One region of the Kitasatospora sp. NPDC033851 genome, then DNA from elsewhere that is predicted to be linked to it. Evidence: predicted binding sites of a transcription regulator. Region 1 holds the regulator's gene; the other holds the start of a gene.
What was found. Region 1 encodes HrcA, which represses chaperone genes, less so after heat shock. Its sites were predicted from a motif close to TTNGCACTCNGNNNNNCNGAGTGCNAA; they were not measured.

Region 1 (7,233 bases):
CGGACGGCACGCCGAACAGCTGGTCCAGGTCGGGCTTGACGGGCTTGGTGCGGCCGAACAGGGCGTCCAGGATTCCCACGGCGGTCCTTTCGTCAGCGGAGGTCGGCGGAGGTCGGCGGAGGGTCTGCAGGGGTCGGCGGAGGGTCGGCGGGGGTTCAGTGGCCGAGCTGCTCGGAGATCTTCGCCAGCTGCTCCAGCCGCTTCTCCAGCGTCGGGTGCGTGGAGAGCAGCTGGGAGGCGGTCTCCCGGGCGTTCAGCGCGGGGGCGAAGTAGAAGGCGTTGTAGGGCTGCGCCTGGCGCAGGTCCTTGCTGGGGATGGCCGCGATCTGCCCGGTGACCTTGGTGAGGGCCGAGGCGAGGGCGCTGGGCCGGCCGGTGAGCTGGGCGGCGGCGCGGTCGGCGGCCAGTTCGCGGTAGCGGGAGAGCAGCCGGGTGAGCAGGAAGCTGATCGCGTAGACGACCATCGAGACCAGCGGGATGATCAGCGCGACGATGGCCGCGTTCTGGTCGTTGTTGTTGCGGCCGCCGCCCATGAATCCGCCGTACACGGCGATGCGGGTCATCGCGCCGGCGAGTACGCCGAGGAAGCCGGCGATGGTCATCACCGCGACGTCCCGGTGGGCGACGTGGGACAGCTCGTGGGCGAGGACGCCTTCCAGTTCCTCGGGCTCCAGGCGTCGCAGCAGGCCGGTGGTGACGCAGACGACCGCGTTCTGCGAGTTGCGGCCGGTGGCGAAGGCGTTGGGCATGTCGTTGTCGGCGACCGCCACGCGGGGTTTGGGCATGTCGGCCAGGGCGCAGAGCCGGTCGATCGTGCCGTGCAGTTGGGGGAACTCCTCCGGGGACACCGGGCGGGCGCCCATGGCCCGTTCGGTGATCTTGTCGCTGAACCAGAACTGGGCCACGAACAGCCCGCCGGAGATCAGGACGATCAGCGGCCAGGCGCCGCGCAGCAGCGCGATCAGCAGGCCGGTGAAACCGACGTACAGCAGCCCGATCACGAACATCGTCGCGACCATGCGGCCGGTCAGGCCGCGGTCGGGTGCGAAACGGGTGTGCTGGCCCGAGCTCGACATCGCTTGCTCCTCCATTCGCCGTCGCCTTCGATGCTGCCACCCGGACGGCCTCGTGGCACCACTCGCGCGCCGGGAACCCGTGACGGGAACCCGTGAACGGTGGCCGCCCCGCGGGCCGTACCTGGAACTGCGGGAAGGATCACGCCGGTCCGGCCGTTCCTGCGGCAGGACCCGGGCCTTACACTGGCAGGTACGGTTCTGGCACTCGTGTGTTCAGAGTGCCAAGGTGCCGAGGCCGGACCTTCCGGGAACGGCCGGCAGCAGCACCCGGGGACACCCAGGGACACAGACGGACAACGAGCGAAGACGGAGGTGCGTGCCCCATGGCCGGTGAGGTCCGCCAGCTGGACGACCGCAAGCTCGCCGTGCTCCGCGCGATCGTGCAGGACTACGTGGGCACCGAGGAGCCCGTCGGGTCCAAGGCCCTGGTGGAGCGGCACAACCTCGGGGTCTCGCCGGCGACCGTCCGCAACGACATGGCGGCGCTGGAGGAGGAGGGGTACATCCACCAGCCGCACACCAGCGCCGGCCGCATCCCGACCGACAAGGGGTACCGCCTCTTCGTCGACAAGCTCGCCGAGGTCAAGCCGATGAGCGCCCCCGAGCGCCGGGCGATCCGGCACTTCCTGGACGGCGCGGTCGACCTGGACGACGTGGTCGCGCGCACCGTGCGGCTGCTCGCCCAGCTGACCCGGCAGGTCGCGGTGGTGCAGTACCCGTCGCTGACGCGGTCCACCGTGCGGCACATCGAGCTGGTGGCGCTGGCCCCGGCGAAGGTGATGCTGGTGCTGATCACCAACACCGGCCGGGTCGAGCAGCGGATGGTCGACTGCCCGGGCACGGTCGGCGAGACGGTCCTGGCGGACCTGCGGGCCGCGCTCAACACCAGAGCCGCCGGCCGCCGCCTCCCGGAGGTCCCGGGGCTGCTGGAGGAACTGCCGGCGATGTTCGAGCAGGCCGACCGGCCGACCGTCAGCACGGTCCTGGCGACCCTGTTCGAGACGCTCGCGGAACAGAACGAGGAGCGGATCATGCTGGCCGGCACGGCCAACCTGACCCGCTTCGGCCACGACTTCCCGCTCACCATCCAGCCGGTGCTGGAGGCCCTGGAGGAGCAGGTCATCCTGCTCCGCCTCCTGGGTGAGACCAACGACGCCGCGATGACGGTCCGGATCGGGCGGGAGAACGCCTACGAAGGGCTGATTTCCACCTCGGTCGTGTCGGTCGGTTACGGTTCGGGCGACGAGAGCGTGGCCAAACTGGGTGTGATCGGCCCGACCCGGATGGACTACCCGGGCACAATGGGGGCGGTGCGCGCGGTGGCGCGGTACGTGGGTCAGATCCTGGCCGAGTCGTAGCAAAGACCGCGCGTCCTGGAGATGACGCGCGGTAACCAGTCGCAGCACTACTACAGGCGGAACAAGCGGAGCATTTGGTGGCCACGGACTACTACGCGGTACTCGGCGTCCGACGGGATGCGGGGCAGGACGAGATCAAGAAGGCGTTCCGGCGCCTGGCACGCGAACTGCACCCGGACGTCAACCCGGACCCGAAGACGCAGGAGCGGTTCAAGGAGATCAACGCCGCCTACGAGGTGCTCTCCGATCCGCAGAAGCGCCAGGTCTACGACCTCGGCGGTGACCCGCTGTCGCCGGGCGGCGGTGGCGCGGGCGGTTTCGGCGCCGGCGCGGCGGGCTTCGGCTTCTCCGACATCATGGACGCCTTCTTCGGCGCCGCGGCCGGCCAGCGTGGCCCGCGCTCGCGCACCCGCCGCGGCCAGGACGCCATGATCCGGCTGGAGATCACCCTGGAGGAGGCCGCTTTCGGCACCACCAAGGAGCTCCAGGTCGACACCGCCGTCACCTGCACCACGTGCAGCGGCGAGGGCGCGGCCCCCGGCACCTCCGCCCAGACGTGCGACATGTGTCGCGGCAAGGGCGAGGTCTCCCAGGTCACCAGGTCCTTCCTGGGCCAGGTCATGACCTCCCGTCCCTGCCCGCAGTGCCAGGGCTTCGGCACCGTCGTGCCGACCCCGTGCCCGGAGTGCGCCGGCGACGGCCGGGTCCGCGCCCGTCGCACCCTGACCGTCAAGATCCCGGCCGGTGTCGACAACGGCACCCGGATCCAGCTGGCCGGCGAGGGCGAGGTCGGCCCCGGCGGCGGCCCGGCCGGCGACCTGTACGTCGAGATCGCCGAGACCACCCACACCATCTTCCAGCGGCGCGGCGACGACCTGCACTGCACCGTCACCATCCCGATGACGGCGGCCTCGCTCGGCACCCGGGTGCCGCTGCAGACCCTGGACGGCCTGGAGGAGGTCGACATCAGGCCCGGCACCCAGTCCGGCCAGTCGATCCCGCTGCACGGCCGGGGCATCACCCACCTGCGCGGGGGCGGCCGGGGCGACCTGATAGTGCATGTCGAGGTGAAGACGCCCAGCAAGCTCGACGCCGAGCAGGAGGACCTGCTGCGCCGCCTCGCGGTGCTGCGCGGTGAGGAGCAGCCGTCCGGCCAGTTCGCGCCGGGCCAGCAGGGCCTGTTCTCCCGGCTGAAGGACGCCTTCAACGGCCGGTAGCCGTCCGCGCAGGGGTGCCGGGGGCCCACCCCGGCACCTCTTTCGCGTGTCCCCCCTCAGGCCGTAGGCCGCACCCGGGCCTCAGGCCTCAGCCCGCAGGCCGCACCCCGGAAAGGTTCCCCCGCATGACCGCACCCGTCTTCGTCGTCGAGACCGAGCGGATCGTCGCCGCCGCGCCCGGCACCGTCGTGCGCCTGGACGGCCCGGAGGGGCGGCACGCGGCCGCGGTGAAGCGGCTGGAGCCGGGCGAGTCGGTGACCCTGGCCGACGGGCAGGGGCTCGGCGTGGACGGGACGGTCGCCGAGGTGCTCGGCAAGGACGCGATCGACGTGGCGGTCGCCGCCGTGCGCCGCGAGCCGGAGCCCGCGCCGCGGATCGTCGTCGTCCAGGCGCTGCCCAAGGGCGACCGCGGCGAGCTGGCCGTGGAGACCATGACCGAGGTCGGCGTGGACGTGGTCATCCCGTGGGCGGCCTCGCGCTGCATCACCCAGTGGAAGGGCGAGCGCGGCGCCAAGGCGCTCGCCAAGTGGCGGGCCACCGCCCGCGAGGCGGGCAAGCAGTCCCGCCGGCTGCGCTTCCCCGAGGTCCGCGACCCGATGACCACCAGGCAGCTGGCGCCCGTCCTCGCGCGGGCCGCGTTCGCCGCCGTGCTGCACGAGGAGGGCGCCGAGCCGCTGGCGCACGCCGCGCTGCCCGAGGCCGGCGACCTCGTGCTGGTGGTCGGCCCGGAGGGCGGGGTGTCCCCGGAGGAGCTGGCCGCGTTCGCCGAGGCGGGCGCGAAGCCGTACCGGCTGGGCCCCTCGGTGCTGCGCACCTCCACCGCCGGGGTGGCCGCCGGCGCGCTGCTGCTGGGACGCACCGGCCGCTGGGCGTAGCCCGGACCGGGCCGTGGCCCGTGCACCGGGGCCGCGGCCCGTACTACGGCCGCGCGGCGCGGTCCAGCGGGCTCACCCGAGGGGCCCGACTCTTGCCGGAAAGCCCGGCGGCTCGTACGCGTACGTGCCTACGCTGGACCGCGTGACGGACTCCCTGAGCACCTCCGCGGGCGCCTATCTGCGCCACCCCCACCTGCACGGCGACCTGATCACCTTCGTCGCCGAGAACGACCTCTGGCTCGCCCCGCTGGACGGCGGCCGGGCCTGGCGGCTGACGGCCGACCACCGGCCGGTCCACGACCCCCGGTTCTCCCCGGACGGGCGGCACATCGCCTTCACCTCCACCCGGGACGGCGCGCCCGAGGTGCACGTGGTGCCGGTGGACGGCGGCCCGTCCCGCCGGCTCACCCACTGGGGCAGCGGCCAGACCCGGGTGCAGGGCTGGACGGCCGACGGCCGCCCGATCGCCACCACCACCGCCGGCCAGGCCACCCTGCGCCGCACCTGGGCGCACGCCGTGCCGCTGGACGGCGGCGAGCCCGCGCGGCTGCCGTACGGGCCGATCGGCGGGATCGCCTTCGAGCCCGGCGGGGACCGGGTGCTGCTGGCCAGTGCCGCGATCCGCGAACCGGCCTGGTGGAAGCGCTACCGGGGCGGCCGGGCCGGCAAGCTGTGGCTGGGCCGGGACGAATTCGTCCGCGTCCACGAGGGGTTGGACGGCCAGCTGTCCTCGCCGCTGTGGGTGGCCGGCCCTGCGGGCGGGCCGGGCGGGCAGGGCGGGCAGGGCGGCCGGATCGCCTTCCTGTCCGACCACGAGGGCGTCGGCGAGCTGTGGTCCAGCCTCCCGGACGGGTCCGACCTGCGCCGCCACAGCGTCGGCGCGGACGGCTTCTACGCCCGCAACGCCGCCACCGACGGCACCCGGGTGGTGTTCCACCGGGCCGGTGACGTCTGGCTGCTGGACGACCTGGCCGGCGCCGAGCCGCGCCGCCTGGACATCCGGCTGGCCGGCCCGCGCAGCGGCCGCCGCCCCCGCCCGGTGCACGCCGCGCACTGGCTGGAGGCGGTCGCCCCCGACCGCACCGGCCGGGCCAGCGCCGTCGTGGTGCGCGGCAGCGTGCACTGGCTGACCCACCGCGAGGGCCCGGCCCGGGTGCTGGACGAGACGCCGGGCGTGCGCGGGCGCCTGGTCCGGGTGGTGCCGGGCGAGGACGGCGCCCAGGGCGTGCTGTGGGTGTCCGACGCCGAGGGCGAGGACGCCCTGGAGTTCGCGCCGGCCGTGCACGGCACCGAGCGCCGCCGGCTGGCCGCCGGGCAGCTCGGCCGGGTCAACGCGCTGGCCGTCTCCCCGGACGGCAAGCAGGCCGCGCTCGGCGTGCACGACGGCCGGGTGCTGCTGGTGACGCTCGCCGACGGCACCGTGCACGAGCTGGACCGCAGCACCGACGGCGAGGTCGGCGGGCTGGTCTTCAGCCCGGACTCGGCCTGGCTGGCCTGGTCGCGGCCGGTGCCGGGGCTGGGCCCGTGGTCGCTGCGCCAGATCGTGCTGGCCAACCTGGCCACCCGCACCGTGAGCGAGGCCACCCAGCAGCGCTTCATCGACACCTCGCCGGCCTTCACCGCGGACGGCCGCTACCTGGCGTTCCTGTCGGTGCGCAACTTCGACCCGGTCTACGACTCGCACGTCTTCGACCTGTCCTTCCCCAACGGCTGCCGCCCGTACCTGATCACGCTGGCCGCCGACACGCCGTCCCCGTTCGGGCCGCAGCGGGCCGGGCGCCCGCTCGGCGGGGAGGAGGACGAGCCGCGGGCCAAGAAGGCGGACGGCGAGGACGGCGGAGCCGACACCGCGCCGGTGACCAGGGTGGACCTGGACGGCATCGCCGACCGGATCGTCCCGTTCCCGGTCGAGGGCGGCCTGTTCGGCACCCTGCGGGCCGCCAAGGACGGCGTGCTGTGGACCAGGGCCCCGCTGCTCGGCGAACTCGGCGACGAGGCGGCCTCGTTGGAGGATGACCGGCCCCGGCCGGTGCTGGAGCGCTTCGACCTGAAGAAGCGCCGGGTCGAGCAACTGGTGCACGACGTCGACGGCTTCGCGGTCAGCGGGGACGGCAGCCGGGTCGCCGTGCTGGACGAGGGCGAGCTGCGCATCGTCCCCGCCGACCACAAGGCGGCCGGCGAGGACGACGAGACCGCCGTGGACCTCGCCCGGCTGCGGGTCACCGTCGACCCGGCCGCCGAGTGGCGGCAGATGTTCGCCGAGAACGGCCGGCTGATGCGGGACAACTTCTGGCGCCCCGACCTCGCCGGCGTGGACTGGGCCGGCGTCCTGGAGCGCTACCGGCCGCTGGTGGAGCGGGTCGGCTCGCACGACGACCTGGTCGACCTGCTCTGGGAGGTGCACGGCGAACTCGGTACCTCGCACGCCTACGTCCTCCCCTACGGCGCGCACACCGACGCCGCCCGGCGCCAGGGCCTGCTCGGCGCGGACCTCGTCAAGGAGGGCGGGCAGTGGCGGATCGCCCGGATCCTGCCCGGCGAGTCCTCCGACCCGAGGGCCCGCTCGCCGCTGGCCGCGCCCGGCGCCGCGATCCGCCCGGGCGACGCGATCCTCGCGGTCAACGGCCGCCCGGTGGACCCGGTCACCGGCCCGGCCCCGCTGCTGGCCGGCACCGCCGGGCAGCCGGTCGAGCTGACCGTGGCCGGC
Region 2 (7,233 bases), on a different contig from region 1:
GCTGCGCCGAGCTGCTGCTGGAGGTGCGGGTGGACAACCCGCGCGCCCAGCGGCTGTACGAGCGCCACGGCTTCGAACCGGTGGGCATCCGGCGCGGCTACTACCAGCCCGCCAACGTCGACGCGCTGGTGATGCGCCTCGACCACCCGAGCCCTGACCGCACTGACCGCACCGACAGCACCGACCCGAAGGACATTGAGGACACCCCCCATGGCTGACGAACCGCTCGTCCTCGGCATCGAGACCTCCTGCGACGAGACCGGCGTCGGCATCGTGCGCGGCACCACGCTGCTGGCCGACGCGGTCGCCTCCAGCGTCAACGACCACGCCCGCTTCGGCGGCGTCGTCCCGGAGATCGCCAGCCGCGCCCACCTGGAGGCGATGGTCCCGACCATCCAGCGCGCCCTGGACACCGCCGGGGTCAAGGCGAGCGACCTGGACGGCATCGCGGTCACCGCCGGCCCCGGCCTGGCCGGCGCGCTGCTGGTCGGCGTCAGCGCTGCGAAGGCGTACGCCTGGGCGCTGGACAAGCCGCTGTACGGGGTCAACCACCTCGCCTCGCACATCTGCGTCGACCAGCTGGAGCACGGCCGGCTGCCCTCGCCGACGATGGCCCTGCTGGTCTCCGGCGGGCACTCCTCGCTGCTGCTCAGCGAGGACATCACCAGCGACGTCCGCCCGCTCGGCGCGACCATCGACGACGCGGCCGGCGAGGCCTTCGACAAGGTCGCCCGGGTGCTCGGCCTGGGCTTCCCCGGCGGCCCGGTGGTCGACCGGACGGCCCGCGAGGGCGACCCCAAGGCGATCGCCTTCCCGCGCGGCCTGTCCGGCCGGAACGACCCCGCGTACGACTTCTCCTTCTCCGGCCTGAAGACCGCCGTCGCCCGCTGGGTGGAGGCCAAGCGCCGGGCCGGCGAGGAGGTGCCGATCGCCGACGTGGCGGCGTCCTTCCAGGAAGCCGTCACCGACGTGCTCACCCGCAAGGCCGTCAAGGCGTGCAAGGACAACGGCGTCGACCACCTGATGATCGGCGGCGGTGTGGCGGCCAACTCGCGGCTGCGCGAGATGGCCCAGCAGCGCTGCGACCGGGCCGGCATCCGGCTGCGGGTGCCCCGGCCGGGCCTGTGCACCGACAACGGCGCGATGGTCGCGGCGCTCGGCGCCGAGATGGTGTGGCGTGACCGCGCGCCGTCCGCCTTCGACCTGTCGGCCGACTCCTCGCTGCCGGTGACCGAGGTCCACGTCCCGGCTGCCGGCCTCGGGCACGAGGACGTCCACGGCCGGGCCTACGACGCCCTCGGCGGCGGCGCCTGATGACCGTCGCCGCGATGTGGGAGGCCCGGGCGGCCGACGGCCGCGCGGCCGAACTCGCCGCCTGGGTACGGGAATCGGCGCTGCCCGCGCTGCGCGGTACGGCCGGTCTGGAGCGCCTCGAACTGTTCTCCGCCCCGGGCGAGAGGGTGCTGCTGATCACCTGGTGGAGCGGCGAGCCGGCGCCGGTCGCCGACCCGCCGGCCGTGCTGCTCGGCCGCCCGGTGCACCGCTGGTCCTTCACCAGCGAGCACGTCGAATAGTCCTGTGCGGGGAACCACGGGCCCGCCGCTACCGTGCATAGCTGAGAGAAAGCTGGACGGAAGCCGGGAGCGCGGTGCGGTGAGCAGGAACGGGCGGAGCAGGACCAGGACCAGGACCTACGCGGCGGGAGCGCTGGCCCTGCTGGCCTTCGCCACCGCGTGCGGTGACAACGGAGGCGGCGGCGCCCCGGCCGCCACCACGGCGCCGCCGGCCGCGCCCCGGCCGACCGGAGCCGCCCCGGCCGGCGGGGGCGCCTCCCCGGGCGCCACCACCGGGGCGGTCGCCGGCGCGGCGGCCTGGGCGAAGTGGAACCTCACCCCGCTCGCGCCCGCCCCGGCGGCGCCCGCCGACAAGCCCGTCAAGCTCGAACGGACCGGCCCGGTGCCGGTGTTCAGCGACGTGAAGACGACCGACAAGGTGGTCTTCATCACCATCGACGACGGCGCCGAGAAGGACCCGAAGTTCGTCGAGATGCTGACCGACCTCAAGGTGCCGATCTCGATGTTCCTGACCAAGGACATCGTCAAGAACGACTACGGCTACTTCAAGCCGCTCCAGGCGCTGGGCAACCACATCCAGAACCACACCGTCACCCACCCGGTGATGAGCAAGCTGTCGCCGGACAAGCAGAAGTCCGAGATCTGCGACGACCAGGCCGCGCTCACCCAGCAGTACGGCACCGCCCCGCTGCTGTTCCGCCCGCCGTTCGGCGACGGCGCCAACACCCCGACGCTCAACACCTCGGTGCAGGAGTGCGGCCCGCGCGCGATCGTGCTGTGGCGCGAATCGATGCAGATCCACGACATGCAGTACCAGGCCGGGGACAAGAAGCTGAAGCCCGGCGACATCATCCTGGCGCACTTCCGCGGCCCCAAGGAGCTCAAGGGCGCCACGATGACCCAGATGTTCGGCGACCTGCTGGCCCGGATCCAGGAGCAGGGCTTCGCGGTGGCCCGGCTGGAGGACTACATCCAGGCCCCCGCCTCGTAGTCCGCGTAGGCCCCGTAGGGCCCCGTAGGCCGCTACGACGCGCGGACCGGCTGCCCCAGCATCATCAGCGGGCCGTGGTCGGTCCGGCTGAGGATCACCGTGACGGTGTTCGGGCCGGAGGGCTTGAGCTGGCGGTGCAGCTCCTCCGGGGTGATCGCCATCCCGCGCTTCTTGATCACCACCGTGCCGACCCCGCGCTCGCGCAGCAGCGCCTTCAGCTTCTTGATGTGGAAGGGCAGCACGTCGGTGAGCTCGAAGGCGTGCGCGTACGGGGTGGCGACCAGCTCGTCCGAGGTCAGGTAGGCGATCTTCGGGTCGATCAGCCGGCCGCCGACCTGCTCGGCGACCTCGGCCACCAGGTGCGCCCGGATCACCGCGCCGTCCGGCTCGTACAGGTAGCGCCCCACCGGGCCGGCCGGCGGGTCGGGCAGGTCGCCGCCGGTCAGGACGGCGCCCTGCGGCAGCAGGGTGGCGCGGTGCGGGTGGGCGGCCTTGGTGCCGAACCAGAGCACCGCCTCCTTGACGTCGCCGTGGTCGGACACCCACTCGGCCTCGGCGTCCGCCGGGACGGCCTCGTGCGGGATGCCCGGCGCGACCTTCAGCGCCCCGATCGGGGCCCGCCGGCCGGCCGCGATCGCCCAGGAGAGCGGCGGGGCGTACGCCTCCGGGTCGAACACCCGGCCGCGCGAGGTCCGCCGGGCGGGGTCGGTGAACACCGCGTCGTAGCCGGCCACGTCCACGTCGGCGACGTCCGCGCAGCGCACCTCGACCAGCTCGGCCAGGCCCAGCGCGGCGGCGTTCGCGGCGGTGGCGGCACAGGCCGCCGGGTCCTTGTCGACGGCCAGCACCTCGATGCCCGCCCGGGCCAGCGCCAGCACGTCCCCGCCGATGCCGCAGCACAGGTCCGCCAGCCGCCGCACGCCCAGCTCGGCGAACCGCCGCGCCCGCCACTCGGCGACGCTGCGCCGGGTGGACTGCTCGACCCCGTTGGGCGTGAAGTACATCAGGTCGGCGTCCGCCCCGAACTTCGCCCGCGCCCGCTGCCGCAGCCGCGCCTGCCCGAAGGCCGCCGACACCAGCTCCGCCGGGTGCTCGCGCCGCAGCCGGGTGGCCAGCGCCAGCTCCTCCTCGGGGGTGAACTCGCGCAACTCGGCGAGCAGGGCCTGGCCCTCGGGCGTCAGCAGCGGCTGGAGGTTCTCGGTGTCCACGGGGCCATTCTCGCGGGTCACAGGCCGGGGTAGTCCGCCATCGCCCAGCCCGGCACAAGGAAGGGCGCCACGGCGGCGGCGGCCGGCAGGACCGCGTACCCGGCACGCCGGGTACGGAAGGCGACGGACAGGGGCACTCCGAGGCCGGCGGCCACGCCGATGAGCAGCCCGACGGGGACGATCACGTCCGCCGCGTCCGTGGCGGCGAAGCCGAGCCGGAGGGTCAGCCAGAACGCGACGAGCGGGATCACCGCGAGCACCGGCAGGAGAACCGCGGAGAGCAGGATGTCGTCGGTGCGGGACGGTCCTACGCGTACCGGGGTATCGGTCATGGCACGAGTGCGTCGAGCGGTCGGCCGGGCGCACATGAGTACGAGTACTCATCCGTCATTCCCGGACCTCACGGGCGCGTCGTTGGCACTCTGGTTGACTGAGTGCTAACACAGGCCTATGGTCGTCCTTGGCACTCCCCACCGGGGGAGTGCTAATGCGAGAACGTGTGTCTGACCCCCGCGACGGCAGACCCGCAGGCTCGCCCTACCCGTTAGAAAACCCCGTAATCTCCGAAGGGGAGCTCGGACGTGACCACCAGCAGCAAGGTTGCCATCAAGCCGCTCGAGGACCGCATTGTGGTCCAGCCGCTCGACGCCGAGACCACCACGGCCTCCGGCCTGGTTATCCCGGACACCGCCAAGGAGAAGCCCCAGGAGGGCGTCGTCCTGGCCGTCGGCCCGGGCCGCTTCGAGGACGGCCAGCGTCTGCCGCTCGACGTCGCCGTGGGTGACATCGTCCTGTACTCGAAGTACGGCGGCACCGAGGTGAAGTACCAGGGCGAGGAGTACCTGGTGCTCTCCGCTCGCGACGTTCTCGCCATCATCGAGAAGTAAGTCGTCCCCGACCCGCCCCGGATCCGTGTCCTTCGTGACAGTGGCCCGGGGCGTGGTTGTTGGTTCACGTAGTTCGGCGGCCGGGCCGGCCGCAGCCCCGAGGGAATAGGGAACATGGCGAAGATCCTGCAGTTCGACGAGGACGCCCGCCGCTCGCTGGAGCGCGGTGTCAACAAGCTGGCCGACACCGTCAAGGTGACCATCGGCCCCAAGGGCCGCAACGTCGTCATCGACAAGAAGTTCGGCGCCCCGACCATCACCAACGACGGTGTCACCATCGCCCGCGAGGTCGAGCTGGACGACCCGTACGAGAACCTTGGCGCGCAGCTCGTCAAGGAGGTCGCCACCAAGACCAACGACGTCGCGGGTGACGGCACCACCACCGCCACCGTGCTGGCCCAGGCCCTGGTCAACGAGGGTCTGCGCAACGTCGCCGCCGGTGCCGGCCCCGCCGCCCTGAAGAAGGGCATCGACAAGGCCGTCGCCGCCGTCTCCGAGCACCTGCTCTCCATCGCCCGCGAGATCGAGGGCAAGGACGACGTCGCCGCCGTCGCGTCCCTCTCCGCGCAGGACACCCAGGTCGGCGAGCTGATCGCCGAGGCGATCGACAAGGTCGGCAAGGACGGTGTCATCACCGTCGAGGAGTCGAACACCTTCGGCGTGGAGCTGGACTTCACCGAGGGCATGCAGTTCGACAAGGGCTACCTGTCGCCGTACTTCGTCACCGACGCGGAGCGGCAGGAGGCGGTCCTGGAGGACCCGTACATCCTGATCAACCAGGGCAAGATCTCCTCCATCCAGGAGCTGCTGCCGCTGCTGGAGAAGATCCTGCAGGGCGGTGCCACCAAGCCGCTGCTGATCATCGCCGAGGACGTCGACGGCGAGGCGCTGTCGACCCTGGTCGTGAACAAGATCCGTGGCACCTTCAACGCCGTCGCCGTCAAGGCCCCGGGCTTCGGCGACCGCCGCAAGGCGATCCTCGGCGACCTGGCCACCCTGACCGGCGGCACGGTCATCTCCGAGGAGGTCGGCCTCAAGCTCGACCAGGTCGGCCTGGACGTGCTGGGCACCGCCCGCCGCGTGACCATCACCAAGGACGAGACCACCGTCGTCGACGGTGCCGGTGACACCGAGGCCGTGGCCGGCCGCGTCGCCCAGATCAAGGGTGAGATCGCCGCCACCGACTCCGACTGGGACCGCGAGAAGCTGCAGGAGCGCCTGGCCAAGCTGGCCGGCGGCGTCTGCGTCATCAAGGTCGGCGCCGCCACCGAGGTGGAGCTGAAGGAGCGCAAGCACCGCCTGGAGGACGCCATCTCGGCGACCCGTGCCGCGGTCGAGGAGGGCATCGTCGCCGGCGGTGGCGCCTCCCTGGTCCACGCCGCCAAGGTGCTGGACGGTGGCCTGGGCCTGTCGGGTGACGAGGCGACCGGTGTCGCGGTCGTCCGCAAGGCGCTGCACGAGCCGCTGCGCTGGATCGCCCAGAACGCCGGCCTCGAGGGCTACGTCATCACCCACAAGGTCGCCGAGCTGGAGACCGGCCACGGCTACAACGCGGCCACCGGCGAGTACGGCGACCTGCTGAAGGCCGGCGTCATCGACCCGGTCAAGGTCACCCGCTCCGCCCTGGAGAACGCCGCCTCGATCGCCTCCCTGCTGCTCACCACCGAGACCCTCGTGGTGGAGAAGAAGGAGGAGGAGGCCGACAACGGTCACGGCCACTCCCACGGTCACGGCCACTCGCACTGAGGTCCGAACCACTGACCGGAGGCCCGGTCCGCACCCCGCGAGGGGTGTCGGGCCGGGCCTGCGGCTGTTACTCGCCCGCTCGCCTCCGGGGCGCTCTGACCCGGTGCCGACGGTCGGCGCTCCCTCGCTCGTGCCTCGCTCCCTCGCTTCTCCCTTTCGGCACCGGCGCGCCCCTTCGGCTCGGGGCGGTTACTCGCCCGCTCGCCCGTGACGCCGCTCGGGGCGGCGCGGCGTGAGGCTTCAATCATCAGTAGAATTTTGCAGAACGCAAAGATTGCCTTATAACTAAGGCATGATCGAGGCCCGCCATCTGCGCGTCCTGCGTGCCGTCGCCCGCACCGGCTCCTTCTCCGCCGCCGCCCGTGAGCTGGGGTGTACGCAGCCTGCCATCAGTCAGCAGATGAAGGCCCTGGAGAAGTCCGTGGACACCCCGCTGGTGGTCCGCTCGGGCCGCGGGATGCAGCTCAGCGAGGCCGGGCGGGTCCTGCTCAAGCATGCCACCGGGATCCTGGCGGGGCTCTCCGCCGCCGAGGAGGAGGTGGCCGCGATCGCCGGACTGCGGGCCGGCCGGGTGCGACTGGTCTCCTTCCCGACCGCGAGTTCCACCCTGGTGCCGCCCGCCGTAGCCCGGCTGCGGGACGGCCATCCGGGGGTGCGCGTGTCGCTGGTCGAGGCGGAGCCGCCGGAGTCGCTGGCGATGCTGCGCGGCGGCGAGTGCGAGATCGCGCTGGCCTTCCGCTACCCGCAGTCCGACGGCGCGGCCGCGCTGCCGGTGTCCGCGCACAGCACCCCCCGCGAGGCGCGGGCCGAGGCCAACCTGGAGGCCC

Region 2: groES (co-chaperone GroES) is a predicted target of HrcA. The motif match lies at 4,188-4,214, and genes of this name have one in related genera.

The regions. Positions count from the first base shown of each region.
Region 1 is NZ_JBVIRL010000008.1:55,302-62,534, forward strand. Features, by position in the region: gene pspAB (PspA-associated protein PspAB) at 1-79, opposite strand, end outside; gene htpX (zinc metalloprotease HtpX) at 156-1,076, opposite strand; gene hrcA (heat-inducible transcriptional repressor HrcA) at 1,400-2,434, shown strand; gene dnaJ (molecular chaperone DnaJ) at 2,512-3,651, shown strand; gene ACZ51D_RS17425 (16S rRNA (uracil(1498)-N(3))-methyltransferase) at 3,777-4,526, shown strand; gene ACZ51D_RS17430 (S41 family peptidase) at 4,669-7,233, shown strand, end outside.
Region 2 is NZ_JBVIRL010000006.1:145,135-152,367, reverse strand. Features, by position in the region: gene rimI (ribosomal protein S18-alanine N-acetyltransferase) at 1-218, shown strand, start outside; gene tsaD (tRNA (adenosine(37)-N6)-threonylcarbamoyltransferase complex transferase subunit TsaD) at 211-1,314, shown strand; gene ACZ51D_RS14200 (hypothetical protein) at 1,314-1,574, shown strand; gene ACZ51D_RS14195 (polysaccharide deacetylase family protein) at 1,654-2,565, shown strand; gene ACZ51D_RS14190 (THUMP-like domain-containing protein) at 2,598-3,773, opposite strand; gene ACZ51D_RS14185 (hypothetical protein) at 3,791-4,105, opposite strand; gene groES (co-chaperone GroES) at 4,355-4,660, shown strand; gene groL (chaperonin GroEL) at 4,775-6,406, shown strand; gene ACZ51D_RS14170 (LysR family transcriptional regulator) at 6,699-7,233, shown strand, end outside.